Regions from separate parts of the Aerococcus mictus genome, predicted to be linked through region 1. Evidence: predicted binding sites of a transcription regulator. Region 1 holds the regulator's gene; each other region holds the start of a gene.
The links. The regulator NrdR, encoded in region 1, represses ribonucleotide reductase genes. The targets are predictions, from matches to a motif close to ACACNATATATNGTGT.
Positions count from the first base shown of each region.

Region 1 (5,861 bases):
ACAAAATCAATGGCCTTCTCCAAGGCAGCTTGACGTTTGGGATCGGTCAGGTCAAAGTTTTGGAAGGAGGCTTGCTTTAAATCCTTAGGCATTTCCAGTAAAGTGACCCGTTGCTTTTTCTCCCGCTCTTTTTGGGCGGCGAGAAATTCATCAGTCGCCTGGTATTCAATATCAATATAATTAAAATTCATAATGAGCTTAGGATAGAAATTAGGAAATTTGGGCCTTTTCCCCGCCCTGATCCGTTCTTTTTCTTGAACAAATTCATAGAGTTTCGATATCGAACGGTCAATCGTTTCTTGGTCCAAGTCTTCTTTATGCTTATCAATAAATTGTCTAACATCCGGATCACTCAAGACTTGGGCCTTGGTTTGGTCTAAGCGTTGGCGAAAGTTGCCTTTATTGAGCTCATGGCTGATATCTTCCCCAATATTTCTCATTCGTCTCCCTCCTCACTATTCAATGCCCGAATCCGATCGGCTAAGGCTTGGACACTTTTATGGTCCATTTTTTCCTCTTTATCTGTCGTCTCTTGTTTTTGATTAAACCAAGCGGGCTGTAATTCTTGATAGGTTTTGCGTTTGGTATTTTGCCGCTTATTTTTATTTTGTCTTTGTTTTTGAATCCGTTTAGTCCGTTTGTTGAGATAAGTGAGTGCCTGTTCCGGACTTTGAATATTTTTTTGACTCCAATCATCCACTGTCCGCTCAAAGGTCGACCGGACAATACTTGAACTTTCCTGGCTGATCAAATAATAGTGAATCATAATGTTCAAGGTTGGTCCATCGATAAGTCCCTTATTCATGACCATCTCTAAGGTTTTTATCTCGTTGGTAGTTAGATAGCCGTTTTTTTGTTCTTTGATAGTCTTAGCAAAGGTTAGGGGCGGATAAGCCTTAGCCGCCTTGATCAAGGCTAGACTAGCTTCATCCTGATTTTCTTTGGGTAAATCCTGACCCTGACTTTCGGTCTGCCGCTTGGCTTGGTCCATTTGATAGTCAGGTCGTTTTTTTACCGGTTGGTTCGCCATGGCCTTGATCACTAGGCCTTGGTAGTAATTAATGTCCACTTGGTTGGTTCTTAGATTACTTGCCTTAATGGCAAATTGGGACAGGGCAACTTCATCCAAGCCATAGAGAGCATGGAGGCTTTGGGTCATCTCCTTAACTTCTTGACTGACCGCCCGCTCACTGAGGAAAGACCTTTGTACCAACTCAGTAAAATAAGCCATATCAAAATCACTGACCAGGCTAGTTTTTATAAGGGATTTATTCGGCTTCTTTAGCAAGCTTTGCTTTTCGCTTTCAGTCAATTGGCGACTGCTTTGAGACAGGTGAAAAACATCCTGAAAAGTCGCTGTGACCTCCTGCCAATCATTTTCCTGACTATCAGCAATCTTTTCAAAGCTAAAGCGGTCCAATAAGCGATTAAAACGCTCTTCCCCCACATGGTCTAAAAGTAAGCTAGTCATTAGGCTATCCTTAAAAAACTGCTCAGAAGAAACCGGTGCTAACAACTGATAGAGGGCCTGAACTGGGGCTTGACCACTTTGCTGGGTGTAGCTACGTAAGAGACCAATGGCTTCTAATCGGCGCCTACTTCTGACATAGCGTTCTTTAGAAAAAACCAATTGGTCCATAATTTCCCCATGATTAATTACTTCTGACTGATAAGTCGAACGGTCGATATAGGCATAGAGAGTCATATAGAGAGCAAAGGCCTCAGCCCCAATAATTGGTTGGTAGAGATAGGTTAAGACTTCCAGATCGGCATTGGAAACAATTTGGGTGAGGATAATTTTTAGAGGTTCACGTGGATTTAACTTTTCCCATGGATTCAAGGCCGATCTTCCTCCGCATTATTGGCTTCTAAGTCTAAATTCGTTTGCCCCTCCGCGTTATTTTTTTGCATTTGCTTCAGCTGCTCAATTTCTTGCAAAAAGACAGTAGGATCTTCAAAGTGGCGGTAGACACTGGCATAGCGAATATAGGAAACTTCATCGATCTTGGGCAAAATATCCATGACCATTTCCCCTATTAGGGTCGAAGGAACCTCGTTTTGCCCTTTTTGACGAATGTCCGATTCGATATTCTTAACCACATCTTCTAAGGTTTCTAGGGCAATTGGTCGTTTTTCACAGGACCTCACTAAGCCCCGTAATAATTTTTCTTTGGAAAATTCTTCCCGGGTACCGTCCCGTTTGATAACCAGTAAAGGCATCTTCTCTACTCGTTCAAAGGTCGTGAAGCGAAAATCACATTGCGTACATAGGCGTCGCCTTCTTATCGATGTATTTTCCTCCACAGGCCGACTATCGATTACCTTCGTATTATTATCTTGACATCTGGGGCAGCGCACAATATTCACCTTCCTTGGACATTTTCTAAAATATTTCTTTTATTAATTATAGCACAGTTTAAAGCCGGAAGGATAAGGGGGCAAAAGCCAGCTTAGCCAGCTTATTTTTTGGCTTGAAAGCCTTGGATACTCAACCAGGCCTCGACTTGCTGTTCCGTTTGCTGGATGCTGCCCTGGTTATCAATCACAATATCTGCCCAGCGAAGTTTCTGTTCAATATTATATTGCGACAGCATGCGGTCAAAGGCCTCGTCTTCACTTAAATTATCCCGGTCCATCAGTCGTTGCAATTGAATGCTTTCTGGAACATAGACCAACATCACCGCATCACAAGCGTTCTGGTACTTGGTCTCATAGAGTAAAGGAATATCCAAAATAATCAATTGATGGCCCTGGTCTTGGTAAGACTGGGCTTGGTCGTTGACCCAGTCATAGATATAAGGCAAGAGCAGTTGATTAAGAGCTTTGAGTTGATCCTTATCTGTAAAGACCACATCCCCTAATTTCTTCCGATTAAGGGTGCCATTGGGAAAGAGAAAATCCTCTCCAAAATGCTCTTTTATAGCTTGTAAACCCTGTGTTCCCGGCTCAACGACAGCTCGAGCCCCCAGGTCTGCATCCACTACCGGAAAACCAACTTTTTTAAAATAATTAGAAACAGTAGATTTTCCTGTAGCAATTGACCCTGTTAATCCTAAGCGAAAAGTCATTCATACACTCCCTTTATTTCTGACAATTGGGACAAAAATGCGTCCCTCGCTGTCCTAACTTAATTTTCTCAATGCTTCTTCCACAATTTAAACAGGCTTGGCCCTGGCGCTGGTAAACCTTGAGATAATTTTGATATTGGCCGCCCTCCCCTAAGGTGTTCTGATAGGTCCGCACACTAGAGCCGCCTAAGTCTACCGCTCGACTCAGTATCTCTCGCATGGCTTCTAATAGGAGCAAGGTCTCTTGGTCAGTCAACGAATTGGCTGGCCGACCTGGATAAATTCCCGCTTGAAATAGAGATTCATCAGCATAAATATTACCAATTCCGGCAATTTTTTGCTGGTCCAGTATTAATGATTTAATGGGCCGCTTAGACGTCGCTAATATTTTTTGGAATTGATCCAAGCTGATATCCCAGGGTTCTGGACCGAGTTTTAAATTTTTAATAGCTTGGGGCATATCTTGGCGAGAAAATAAGGATATCCGACCAAATTTACGCACATCATGATAGCGTAGGTCCCTGCCATCACGCAAGTGACAGATGAGGTGACTATGCTTTAAAACCGGCGTCTGCCTATCGCAGACAAAATACTTGCCTTCCATCCGCAGATGGCTAATCCAGGCGTAATCGCTCCAATAAAAAAACAGGTATTTTCCATAACGGTCGACCCGTTCAAAGGTCTCCCCTCGCATGGCTTGGCGAAAGAGTTGAGGGGGGCAATTAATAATCTTGGGCCATTTTACTTCCACATCCTGTATTTGGGCTTGAGGAAGGACTCTATTAAGCCCCCGTCTCACATTTTCTACTTCAGGTAACTCTGGCATTAACTAGCCTCCTTCATCCCGCTAAAACACTGTTAGCAGTCTAACCTATTCTAATCAAACAATAACCATAAATAAAGTAAAGAGTGTGACGGCTGCACTAAAGATCGATAACACTGGAGCTAAAGAGCAAAAATTCTTGAAAAGAATTTCTTGCACTTTAGTGAAGTGGAGATCGATCTGCAGCCGGAGCACGTTTGAAAGAATGCGACGGATGCGCCAAAGGACGAAAACGCTAGGCATACTATATCCTCAGATTCCAATAGCTAAAACAAAAAACGAAGAGAGAACCCTATTCAATAGTCTCCCTTCGTTTATGAAAATGCCAGCAAAGCTAACTTATAGATCAGGCCTTACTTCACTTTATTTGATAGGCTTAGAACCCTTGTCCCAACCTATCCTCTCTATTAAAATTTTTCTTAGATTTTCCTACTTGGCATCATACCAAGTGGACCCATAGTTACTATCAACAATTAAGGGGACGTCTAAGGCAACGGCATTTTCCATGACATCTTTGACTAAGGCAGCTAAGTCTTCTAAGTCCTCTTGGGCCACTTCAAAAATTAACTCATCGTGGACTTGGAGGAGAAGATTTGCCTGAAGATGATGTTCCTTTAGGGCTTGATCCATCTCAACCATGGCTACCTTAATAATGTCGGCTGCCGTTCCTTGAATTGGCGAATTCATCGCAGTTCTTTCGGCAAAGGATCTAACATTATAATTTTTAGCCTTTAAGTCAGGAAGGTAGCGACGGCGGTTAAAGAGGGTCTTAGCGTAACCAGCCTCACGAGCGATTTCCACACTCTTATCCATATATTCAGCCACTTTAGGATAAATTTCAAAATATTTATCAATAAAGGCCTTAGCCTCTTGACGAGAAATCGAAAGGTTTTGACTGAGGCCATAGTCACTAATCCCGTAAACAATCCCAAAATTGACTGCCTTGGCTTGACGTCTCTCATCCTTACTAATGTCCTTTTCATCTTTATGGAAGACTTTACCCGCTGTGGCAGTATGGATATCCTTATTTTCTTTAAAGGCTTCTTGAAGATGAGGGTCTCCAGAAACATGGGCAAGGACACGTAATTCAATTTGCGAATAGTCCGATGAGAAAATGACCCAGTCCGGATGAGAAGGCACAAAGGCTTGGCGAATTTTACGCCCCTCTTCGGTACGGATAGGAATATTTTGTAAGTTCGGATCAGCTGAGCTTAAGCGCCCGGTAGTGGTTAGGGTTTGAATAAAACGACTGTGTACCTTGCCATCTTGGTGGATGTAATCAAGAATCCCTTGGACGTAAGTGGATTGGAGCTTAGCTAATTGCCGATAGGCTAAGATCAAATCAATGATGGGCACCCCTTGTAATTTTTCCAATTCAGATTGGGCCGTTGAATAATTACCGGACTTGGTTTTCTTGCCACCCTTTAGGCCCATATCTTCAAAGAGAATCTTGCTCAGCTGTTGGGTGGAATTAATATTAAATTCAACCCCGGCTTCCCGGTAAATTTCTTCTTGCAGCTGGTCAAGTTGTTCTTCATAAGACTGAGATAAACCTTCTAGTCTGCTGCGGTCAACGGAAATTCCCATAATTTCCATTTTAGCTAGAACTTGGGCTAAAGGGAGTTCAATTTTTTGGTAAAGTTCGACCATCTCATCCGCTTCTAGGCGATCTTTAATAATAGGTAGTAGGTCATTAATGACAGATACCTTAGCTACCAGGTGTTCATAAAGACGGGTTTTATCTTCAGGTACCGCCACTTTCTTGCCTTTCCCATAGACTTCACTATCATAGGCTAGATAATCCAAATTGAATTCTCGGGCCACATTAGCCACATCGCCACTCAAATCACGGGCATGAATGAGATAGGAAGCGATAAGAACATCATCACTGACTCCTTCTAGCTCCATACCCAAACGTTTTAAGATCACTTGGCTGCGCTTAGCATCATAGAGAACCTTTTTAGCGTGGG
Region 1 is NZ_CP132985.1:663,653-669,513, reverse strand. Features, by position in the region: gene dnaI (primosomal protein DnaI) at 1-440, opposite strand, end outside; gene DBT49_RS03110 (DnaD domain protein) at 437-1,840, opposite strand; gene nrdR (transcriptional regulator NrdR) at 1,837-2,358, opposite strand; gene coaE (dephospho-CoA kinase) at 2,460-3,068, opposite strand; gene mutM (DNA-formamidopyrimidine glycosylase) at 3,082-3,894, opposite strand; gene polA (DNA polymerase I) at 4,321-5,861, opposite strand, start outside.

Region 2 (5,861 bases), 1.1 Mb from region 1:
ATCACCTCACTTACATTATAAAGTATTTCTTCTATAAATACGATTTAAATGGTGATAAAAAAGCCACTAAGTAAAAACTTAGTGACTTTTTCTCATATATCATTAAAGTTATTTTATTATAAACCACATTTTAATTGGGCAAAGCAATTTGAACAGGTATTGCAGCCGCCAATTTCTTCGACAATCCCGGTCCGGCAAATTGGGCAGGTATTGCCAAGTTCGCTACCGAAGACGACTTCTTCTTCATTGGCTTCAGCTTGGGCTTGGTCGACTAATTGACGTAATTCTTCACTGTCATCAACGACAACCACATCGTCTTGCTTGCTTTGATCGGCTTGAGAATCTTGGTCACTGTCTTCATGTTCATCCTTATTTAAGGTGAGGACTTGAGAATCCCGTGACCCGTCAACATAAACGGTACCACCCTTAGCGCCGCCTTCATAAAGTTTTTCATAGACTTCGGCCACTTGGTTAACCGCGTAACCCTTAGGTGCATTAACGGTCTTAGAAATGGAGCTATCTACCCAACGTTGAATAGTGGTTTGCACATCAACGTGTTCTCTTGGGCTTAGGTCCATGGCAGACACAAAGAAGTCAGGCAGGTTGTCAGCATCAGCTTCTGGATGTTTATCCAGGTATTCTTGGACGATGTCGGCATTGACTTCAATAAATTTACCTAAACGACCGGTCCGGTAGTATTTAAAGGCAAAGTAAGGTTCGAGCCCGGTAGAGACATTCATCATGGTCCCGGTACTTCCGGTCGGCGCCACGGTGAGTAAGTGGGAGTTGCGGATCCCATACTTCAAGACGTCTTCACGGATGCTTTCAGGCATTCTTTGCATGAAACCGGATTGAACAAAGCGTTCTCTGAGGGCTTGGGTTTCTTCTTCACTTTCCCCGATTAAGAATGGGAAGCTGCCCCGTTCTTTGGCGAGTTCGATGGAGGTTTGGTAAGCCGTTACCGCGATGGTTTCAAAGACTTCATCGACTAATTGGTTACCTTCTTTAGAACCATAGCGTTTTTCACAGTAGATTAAGAGGTCAGCCAGACCCATAACCCCTAAACCAATCCGACGTTCACCAAGAGCTTGTTTCTTGTTGGCTTCCAAGAAGTATGGTGTAGCATCGATGACGTTATCTTGCATGCGGATAGCGGTAGCTACTGTTTGTTGTAGTTTTTCTTTATCCAGGCGTTTGTTTTCCTTGTCCGCCATTTGGGCCAGGTTAATCGCACCCAAGTTACATACGGAATAAGGCGCTAGGGGTTGTTCCCCACAAGGGTTGGTTGCCACAACCTTTTGCCCGTAAGCCACCGCATTAGTGTCTTCATTGGCGCGGTCAATAAAGAAAATGCCTGGTTCAGCCGCGTAAGTAGCACAAATGTTGATCAATTGCCATAGTTCTTGGGCAGGCAGGGTCCGGTAAGTGGTAATTTCATGACCCAGGGCTTCCCATTCACGCACATCGCCAATTTCTTGCCATTGGGTGTCGTAAGCGGCCATTTCTTCTTGGTCATATTTTTCCACTGCTGGGAAGCGGAGGCTCCAATCCTTACCTTCCTTAACAGCTTCCATAAAGTCTGATGAAATAGCTACGGAAATATTAGCCCCAGTTAGGAAGTCGGGTTCATTGACTTCATAATGGCCACCTTGTTCCAAGTTTTCCTTGGCTTCAGCATAGGCTGCATCACTGACTTGACCAGCTTGTTTTTCCTTGAGGTCAACGACAGCTTGGTACATGTCGATTTGCGCTGGAGTTGAGTAGACGAATTTTAACTTTTCATCAACTAATTGTTTAATGTAGCTGTCCTTAGAGCTTTCCTTGATAAATTGGAGGATGCGTGGGTTTTGCATCTTAGAAATAATGAATTCCAAAATATCTGGATGCCAGTCTGCTAGCATGATCATTTGGGCCCCACGACGGCTACCGCCTTGTTCTACCAGGTGGGTTAATTTAGCAATGTCATCTAACCAGGAAACCGCCCCGGAAGACTTCCCGTTAACTCCACGAACCAGGGAGTGACGTGGTCTCAAGGTGGAGCCATTGGTCCCAACACCCCCACCACGGGACATAATTTCCATCACTTCCTTACGGTGGTCAGCAATACCACCCCGGGAGTCAGGCACATAAGGCATGACATAGCAGTTAAAGTAGGTGACATCGGTTCCGGAACCTGCACCATATAAGACCCGGCCGGCAGGAACAAAGTTACCCTTGGATTCTTCTTGGTAGAAGGCTGCTTCAATGTCTTGGCGGCGGTCTTCATTATTATCAATAGCTGCTAAGCCATGGGCATTCCGTTTGGCAATTTGTTCATAGTAGATTTCTAAAGGTTTGTCGATTTCATCCAATGGGCGTTTTACCAGGCCAGTTTCCTGTTCTTCTCCCATTAGGGACCCACGATAGGCTTCTTCGACCCAAATGGTTGCGGTCTTGTTCTCAATGGCTTGGACAATCCCGATCCCCCGTCCTGGATATTGCGGGTCAGGGCGGACAGTTAATACCACTAAGTCACCAGGGGCTAGGGTTTCTTTCATGGTGTCTTTAAAGGAATAACGGTCCAACATGACCATCCGACTGATGCCAGAGAAGGTTTTGTTCATGTCTTCTGTCATCGGATAAACTTGAGGGAAGGATTTGATGGCTTGGTTAAGCGCCTCTTTATTCCATTCCACAATATTCTTCATCGCAGTTTCCATAATGAATCTCCTTTATACTTTACTTGTTTGTAGACTTTTCAGCTGCTTTAGCGTGAGTTAAGTTAATGGTCTATCGGCTAAAAATTAGCTGCATTGCTATTATAGGAAAAACTTAAACAGAAAGCAAGCTAAAAAATCAATATATAGTATCAATTAAAAAGCAACAACACTATATATAGTGTTGTTGCTTTGCTTGAAGCGGTTAAAGCCCAGTCCCATGGCCTTGGACAAAAAGAGAGGCGCATATCTTGTAGTCGGATATGCGCCTATCCTCTTTTAATGGTATCTACCTTAATTAAGGCATACCGCTATAGTTTTCGTCGATTGGTTTGGTAATTGTCGCAATTTCGGCTGGATTTTCGTTGTCAGATGGCTCATGGGCCGGCACTTCAACAACTTGTTCCACACCTAATTTTTCTGGTTCCATGTGACGGTAGCGACCGACACCAGTACCAGCAGGAATTATCTTACCAATAATGACGTTTTCTTTCAATCCAAGTAACTCGTCCCGTTTACCACTAATAGCAGCGTCAGTGAGGACCTTGGTGGTTTCTTGGAAGGAAGCAGCAGATAGGAAGGATTTAGTTTCCAAGGCTGCCTTGGTAATTCCTAGGAGGACTGGTTGACAGGTAGCTGGTTGTTGGCCAGTCTTAATGATTTCCTCATTGGCGTCTTCAAATTCACCAATATCCATTAAGTGCCCTGGCAACAAGTCAGAAGCGCCTGGGTCTAAGACTCTAACCTTACGCATCATTTGACGTAGGAGAACTTCCACGTGCTTGTCGTTAATGTCCACCCCTTGTTGACGGTAAACCCGTTGGATTTCCGCTAACATGTAGTTTTCTACGGTGAGGGAATTCGTGATCCGGAGCAATTCTTTGGGATCAATGGACCCTTCTGTTAATTGGGCACCACGTTCAATCAAGTCACCTTCGCTGACCTTCATACGGGCAGTGTAAGGCACCTTGTATTCCCGTTCGTCAGTTTCCCCTTTGACGGTAACAGTCTTGGTCCGGGTTTCTTCTTCAATATCAATGGCCACGACTTCCCCAGTCACTTCAGTAATCACCGCTTGCCCTTTCGGATGACGGGCTTCAACGATTTCTTGAACACGAGGTAAACCTTGGGTAATGTCATCCCCGGCAACCCCACCGGTATGGAAGGTACGCATGGTCAACTGGGTACCAGGTTCCCCAATGGATTGGGCAGCCACGATACCAACTGCTTCACCAACTTCGACTTCGCCATTGGTTGCTAGGTCAGAACCGTAGCAATACTTACATACCCCATGGCGGGTCCGGCAGGTAAAGGCAGAACGAATAGTAACGTGTTTGAGGCCAGCAGCTTCAATCTTAGCTGCGGTTTCTGGTGAAACCAGCTCATTATGGTGAGCGAGAACTTCACCGGTTTGTGGATCACGGACCGTTTTTTGGATGTAACGACCAGTCAGACGTTCAGCCAGGCTTTCGATCATTTCGTTACCTTCTTTAATGGCTGAAACGGTTAAGCCACGGTCGGTTCCACAATCATTTTCACGGATAATCACGTCTTGGGCCACGTCAACCAGACGACGGGTTAGGTAACCAGAGTCGGCCGTCTTCAAGGCGGTATCGGTCATCCCTTTACGTGCCCCGTGAGTGGAGATAAACATTTCTTGAACCGATAGCCCTTCACGGAAGTTAGAAGTAACTGGCAGTTCAATAATCTTACCACTTGGTCCCGCCATCAAACCACGCATCCCCGCTAATTGGGTAAAGTTGGAGATGTTACCACGCGCACCAGAGTCCATCATGATAAAGAATGGGTTATCTGGAGACAGACTGTGTTTCAATTCGTTTTCAATGTCGTTTTTGACATCATTCCACGTGTTAATGACTTGGTCATAGCGTTCGTCATCGGTAATTAAACCACGACGGTATTGCTTCATGATATTGTCAACGCGTTTATGCCCCTTGTCCACGTGTTGGTCCTTGGCATCTAAAACGGTAATATCAGCAATCCCAACGGTAATCCCTGACTTGGTGGAGTAGTAGTAACCAAGAGCCTTCAAGCGGTCTAAGAATTGGGAGGTTTCAGTAACCTTCAAGCGCTTGAAGATAGCGGCGATAATTTCTTCTAAGTAGCCCTTCTTAAATGGCGCCGTAGTCTCTAATTGAGCAATCGCTTTTTCGGTATCTTCCCCAGGATTGACGAAGAAACGATCAGCGGTTTGACCATTTAAGTTTTCTGATGTGGGCTCATTAATATAAGCAAAATCAGCCGGCATGATCTCATTAAAGAACAATTTACCAATAGAAGTAATCATTAATTGTTCTTTTTGTTGGTCGGTCCATGCATATTTAGGGAAGTGTTTCGGACTGATTACCACCCGAGTATGCAATTGAGCTGCCCCATTGGCATAAGCAATGTGGGCTTCGCTGAGTGAGGAAATCTTCATTCCTTCCCCAGTCATCCCAGCTTCTTCTTGGGTTAAGTAGTAGTTCCCTAAGACCATGTCTTGGGATGGGGTTACCACTGGTTGTCCATCTTTAGGGTTTAAGATGTGGGAAGCGGCCAACATTAAGATACGGGCTTCAGCTTGGGCTTCCTCACCTAAAGGCAAGTGGACCGCCATTTGGTCCCCGTCAAAGTCGGCGTTATAAGCTTCACAGGCTAAGGGGTGAAGACGGATGGCCTTTCCTTCAACCAAGACTGGTTCAAAGGCTTGGATCCCCAAACGGTGGAGGGTAGGTGCCCGGTTAAGCAGTACCGGGTGTTCACGCATGATCTCTCCGAGGGGTTCCCAAACAGCGTCATCCTTGCGTTCAATCATCCGTTTAGCATGTTTAGCATTGGTGGCAATTTCACGGTCCACCAATTCCCGAATCAAGAATGGTTTAAAGAGTTCTAGAGCCATTTCTTTAGGCAGACCACATTGGTAGAACTTCAAGTGTGGTCCAATGGCAATAACGGAACGTCCAGAATAGTCCACCCGTTTCCCTAAGAGGTTTTGACGGAAACGTCCTTGTTTCCCTTTCAACATATGGGAAAGGGACTTCAATGGGCGGTTCCCCGGTCCAGTCACAGGACGGCCGCGACGACCATTATCCACTAGGGCGTCAACGGCTTCTTGGAGCATCCGTTTTTCATTTTGAACAATAATATTTGGTGCATTGAGGTCTA
Region 2 is NZ_CP132985.1:1,782,703-1,788,563, forward strand. Features, by position in the region: gene DBT49_RS08250 (vitamin B12-dependent ribonucleotide reductase) at 117-2,699, opposite strand; gene rpoC (DNA-directed RNA polymerase subunit beta') at 2,995-5,861, opposite strand, start outside.
Region 2: DBT49_RS08250 (vitamin B12-dependent ribonucleotide reductase) is a predicted target of NrdR. The motif match lies at 2,866-2,881, and genes of this name have one in related genera.

Region 3 (5,861 bases), 390 kb from region 1:
CAACATGCTTTGTCCATTAGGCTGATGTGTTATCTTAAAAGAAATAATTTCTCGATTAAATAGATCCATGTAAGGATCTAAATAGAGTTTTCCAGTTTGATAATTCCCAGAATCATCGGCATAGTAGTATTTAAATTCTGTTGTGTCTGTTGTTATTTTTTGATAAGGAATGGTCGAATCAAACCGCCGGTTGATACGATTTGGCGCTATCTCTCCAATCGTTCCTTTGTAGGAATTATATTTTCTTGTCTTTCTAGTATAGCTAGTGACCTGTATCCCCATAATTTTCATTAGGCGTTGAACTTTGTTTTTACTGACCTTATAACCACGGGAAAGCAGTTCAGCTCGCATTCTTCGATAACCATAATCCTTATGGGTTTCTCTGATGTCTTTCATTTCCTCTTTTAAATCGGCATCCTTATCAATTTCCTCATCTTTATTTTTCCAATAAAAGTAGGTCGATTTAGGAAACTTTAAAACGCTAAGAATATCTTTTAAAGCATATTTTTCATCATGGAGACGTGTGATTTCGGTCACTATTTCTTCTTTTCTCGCTTGACTCTTTGAGCCACACGTCTCCTCAATCCTTTTAAAAATTTGTTCTCAATTTCTAAATCCGTAATCCGTTGTTCAAGTTCCTTTATTTTTGCTTCACTTAACTGATTGGTTTCGCTGCTATCCTTTATTTGATTGATTTGTGATTTCTTTTTAGACACTTTAGGTGGCCTTCCTTTCCTCGCGGAAAGGCCATCAAGTCCTCTTTCATGATAAGCTCTTCGCCAATTAGCGATTAGACTTGGATTATTCATGTTTAATGAATTGGCCAATTCGCGATAACTCATTTCCGTACTTTCATACAATTCTATCGCATTTAATTTGAATTCAACAGTATAAACCTGTTGAGTCCGCCTTTTCTTTAAACCATCTACACCAAATTCATAATAGTTATTAACCCACCTTCGTAAAATAGAAGGATCTATTCCTGCTTTATTAGCTAAGGTTCGATAACTTCCTTTTTTCGCAATATAGTCTCCTACTAAATTCAGTTTAAATTCTAATGAATATTTAGACATAAAAATAACCCCCAAAAGTTGAATTCTTAGTCCAACTTTTGGGGGTCACTACAAAAAGCTGGGTGTTTATCTTCCAATAAGTTTTAGTGGAGCTGCTTGGTTAAGGCAGCTAATTTTTCTGAGGCTGTCTTTCCTTCATCTTTTAAGACCTCTTTTTCAGACAAGATAAAGGAGCCCCCCACTGCCAATACGGCGTCATTGGCTAAATAGTCGGTGAAGTTGTCACTATTGACCCCGCCAGTGGGTATGAATTGGATATCAAAGAAAGGTCCTGCTAAAGACTTAATCGCTGACATCCCCCCATAGACATTGGCTGGGAAGAATTTCACCACGTCAAGGCCTAAGTCCATGGCTTGCATGATTTCACTTGGAGTAACTGCTCCGGGGAAAACAGGAATATCTTCTTTCAAACAATAGTTGACCACTTCAGTCGATAAACCTGGACTGACAATAAATTGCGCGCCATGGTCAATGGCGTCCTTGGCGGTATCCAAGTCACGGACTGTGCCTGCTCCCACAACTAATTTGCCTCTATCCGCCAATTGCTGAATGGCTTGAGAAGCCAGGTCACTGCGGTAGGTCACTTCGATAAAGGATAAGTTATTTTCGCTTAGAACCGCCTCAGCTAAGGCTACCGACCCTAAGTCATTGACCGTGTATAAGGGTAAGAGTTGCTCTTTGCCCAATCGTTCTTTAAAAGTTTCTGCCATACCTAATGTCCTCCACTCATTGAAATTACGCTGCTTATTATTATTCAGTCTAACACGATTACTAGGATTTGCTAGAAAAAAGCCCCGGGCTGCTTTATATTTCCTTGAAAACAAAAAAGCCCTTACAGGTTTTGGGTAAGCATTGTAAGGGACTCACAAGGTTATTATAGCAGCTTGTTAACGCTTTCGCAAGCGATTTCATCACCTTATCAGTCATTTTAGAACTTTTATAAAGAAGACCACTATATACAAAAGCTTAATTAAATTTTAAAAATAATTAGGCTGAGCCATCCAGGCAGTCTCAAGCTTAGTCAAATAGGTCAAAGATCCCAGGCAAATTTCTTCCTTGGCCTTCTCAATATCCTATGATAGAATACTTTTCGGACACAAGATATAGTGTTTACACTTATTTTTATAAGAAAACAGCACAATATATAGTTAGAGAGTAGGGATTACAATAGTGATAGTTTTTGCTGGAACCATCGGCGCAGGAAAATCGACCTATGCCGGAAAATTAGCTGAATATTTAGGCACAAAAGTATTTTACGAACCTGTCGAGGAAAACCCCATCCTTGATAAATATTACCAAGACCCCAAGAAATATGCCTTTTCCTTACAGATTTACTTTTTAAACCAACGCTTTAAAAATATTAAGGCAGCCTTTTTCGATAATAATAACGTTTTGGACCGTAGTATTTACGAAGACGAACTTTTCACCTATTTGAATGTCTTAAACGGGAATATCTCTGAAGAAGAGTTTGACATCTACCGTGACTTACTAGCCAATATGATGGAAGAATTAGACAGCTTACCTAAAAAGGCTCCTGACCTCCTAGTCTTTTTAGATAGTTCCCTAGACAACGCTGTCAAAAACATCAAAAAACGGGGCCGGGTTTATGAACAACCAAGTTCTGATAACGGCCTTTACGACTATTACCGTCAACTCCACAGCCACTATGGTCAATGGTATGCAGACTATGACCAATCACCTAAAATGCGGCTAAATGTGGATAATTATGACATTCATCGCCCCCAAGATGCCCAAATCATTTTCGATAGCATTGACACTTACTTAGAAAAAATTCAATAGAAAAACGAGGAAAATATATGCAAGAACAAAACAAAGCCACTAAGACCCTGTCCTTAAAAGAATGTATTCACCGCGCCTTAAAACCACTCAACAAGGTAGAATTAGCTATCATCGCTTTTGGTTTTATCGTCTCCTTGGGATTTAATTTATATGGAATTATTACCAGTTTAACCAGCCAAGAATTTGACCTTAACATCCTTATGTCTCTAGGGATGAGTATCTTTGGATTTTTAGGCACTTGGACCTTAGCCATTCAATGGCAACCTACTTTTATTGTCAACGGGATTCAAAACATCTTCGGGATTGCCGCTGCCGCTATCCTAGGAATTTACGGAGATATGTTTTCATCTATTTACTATCTCATCACCGAATTTGTTGGCCACTTCAGTTGGGCTAAACGTCGTGACGAAAATGGTGACCTCCATGTGGACCAATACTTTAATTTAAAAATAATTTGCCAAGCGGTCTTCTTCTGGACCATTGGTTTGGGGGCTTTCTCCTATGTATTAGGTGGCCAACAAATTGTCTTAGACGCCATCACTAATGGGATTTCCTTTACTGCCCAACAACGCCAAGTGACTGGTCACAAGGACGGTTACTATCTCTGGTTAATTAACGATGTCCTTTCAGTAATTCTTTGGTTACAAGCAGGTAACCTGATCGTTGGTTTCTCCTACCTAGGCATGTTAGCTCAAGGGATTGCTGGTTTAATTATCTGGTCTAAAGGTAAGAGCTCTGCCTTAGAATACGAAAACGAATGCACCGACTAAAGACTTGTCGCTTCCATCTTCAACAACATAATAAATAAAAAGTGCAGCAAGCACAGAAGGATCACTGAGAAGTTCTAATCGCTCCTACTTCTCAAGCAAAGTCCTTAGGCTTGCTGCATTTTTTGTTTCAATCATGTCACTAACTGCTTATTCAGAATCAGCCACTTCTAAGTGCCAAATATCCTCATTATATTCCAAAATCGTACGGTCACTGGAGAAGTAGCCCGCTTCTGAAATATTAACTAAGACCTTATCCAACCAAGCCTCTTGGTCCTCATAGTCTTGGTACATCTTATCTTTAAGCGTGATATATTCTTCTAAGTCAATCATCGCCATGAAGTAGTCCTTGTTCTTGATATCTTCATAGAGACGCCGTAATTGACTTTCGTGGCCTAGGCGAATCATCTCCGCACTCACAATGAAGTCAACCAAGGGTTTAATGGCGGGACGATTATAGTAATCTTGCGGATTATAGCCATTATTCGCATAGAGGTCAATGATCTCATCACTAGACTTACCAAAGGTGTAGATGTTGTCTTCCCCTACCCGCTCAGCAATTTCCACATTCGCCCCATCCAAGGTACAAATGGTTAAGGCACCATTGAGCATAAATTTCATATTACCAGTTCCACTCGCCTCTTTTGAGGCTAAGGAAATTTGTTCAGAAATATCAGCCGCCGGAATGAGGTATTCTGCTTCGGTGACATTATAGTTGGAGACAAACTCAACCTGTAAATAAGGGGCCACTTCAGGATCTTCCTTAATCAGCGCCGACAAGGTAAGAATTAAGTGGATAATATCTTGGGCAATGGTATAGGCTGGAGCGGCCTTGCCGCCAAAAAGAATGGTGATTGGGGTTTGCGGGTAGTTGCCGTTCTTGATATCAAAATATTTGTAGATAATATAAAGGGCCAACATTTGTTGACGTTTATACTCATGGATCCGTTTAATTTGAACATCAATAATTGAATCTGGCTTAATCTCGATCCGTTTACTTGCCTTTAAATGTTCCGCTAAACGGTCTTTATTAGCCTGCTTAATTTGAGCTAGTTGATCCATGAAATCCTTATTGTCCTTTTCTTTGCTTAAATCGTTAAGATCTGAAATCCCTTGATGCCATTGGTCACCAATGCTTTGGTCAATTAAATGAGCCAAACGCGGATTGGCAGCCATTATCCATCGTCTAAAAGTAATCCCATTAGTCTTATTGGAGAATTTTTCTGGGTAAATATCAGCAAAGGCCTTGAGCTCACTATTCACCAAGATATCCGAATGCAAGCGGGCTACGCCGTTAGTTGAAAAGCCGAAATGGATGGCAATGCTGGCCATATGGACCGTGTTGGAACCATCGATAATCTCAACCGCATGATTATCTGGAAACTCTTCCTTAATCTGACGGTCTAAGCGGCAAATAATATTAGCAATTTCCGGTTGAACGGCTTCAATATCTCCCAATGGCCATTTTTCCAAGGCCTCACTTAAAATAGTATGGTTAGTAAAGGCTACCACCTGACGGACAACTGCCACCGCCTCTTCAAAAGTAAAGTCGTGGTCTTCAGTTAAAAGTCGGATCAATTCAGGAATGATGAAGGTAGGGTGGGTATCATTAATCTGGATGACCGCATAGTCAGCTAAATCATGGAGGTTGGACCCACGATCCAAGGCTTCACGAATAATCAATTGGGCAGCATTAGAGACCATAAAGTATTGTTGATAGATTCTTAGCATCCGCCCAGCATGGTCAGAGTCATCAGGATAGAGGAAAAGGGTCAGGTTTTCAGGAATATTTTTCTTATCAAACTGGATAGTCCCCCATTGGATTAAATCAGAATTCACCGTGTCCAGGTCAAATAAGCGGAGACGGTTACGTTTCCCTTTTTTAAAGCCGATAATATCAATCTCATATAAGGTGGAAGCGACTGGCCCATTTTTAAAGGGAACAGTAAAAGTAGTCTCGGTGCGGTTTAACCAAGTTCTCCCCCCTAACCAATCATCAGGCTTGGCCGTTTGTTGGTTATTATCAAAAAACTGACGGAAGAGACCAAAATGGTAATTTAAACCGATTCCGTCCCCGTTCATGCCTAAGCTGGCAATAGAATCTAAGAAGCAAGAAGCCAAGCGTCCCAACCCTCCATTACCGAGTGAAGGTTCTTTTTCTGCTTGTTCCACTTCCGTTAGGGATCGGCCGTGAGCCTGTAATTCTTCTTCAACTTGGTCA
Region 3 is NZ_CP132985.1:271,768-277,628, reverse strand. Features, by position in the region: one part of gene DBT49_RS01260 (IS3 family transposase) at 1-563, opposite strand, end outside; one part of gene DBT49_RS01260 (IS3 family transposase) at 563-1,073, opposite strand; gene DBT49_RS01255 (bifunctional 4-hydroxy-2-oxoglutarate aldolase/2-dehydro-3-deoxy-phosphogluconate aldolase) at 1,157-1,783, opposite strand; gene DBT49_RS01250 (deoxynucleoside kinase) at 2,244-2,873, shown strand; gene pnuC (nicotinamide riboside transporter PnuC) at 2,891-3,643, shown strand; gene DBT49_RS01240 (glycogen/starch/alpha-glucan phosphorylase) at 3,791-5,861, opposite strand, start outside.
Region 3: DBT49_RS01250 (deoxynucleoside kinase) is a predicted target of NrdR. The motif match lies at 2,168-2,183, and genes of this name have one in related genera.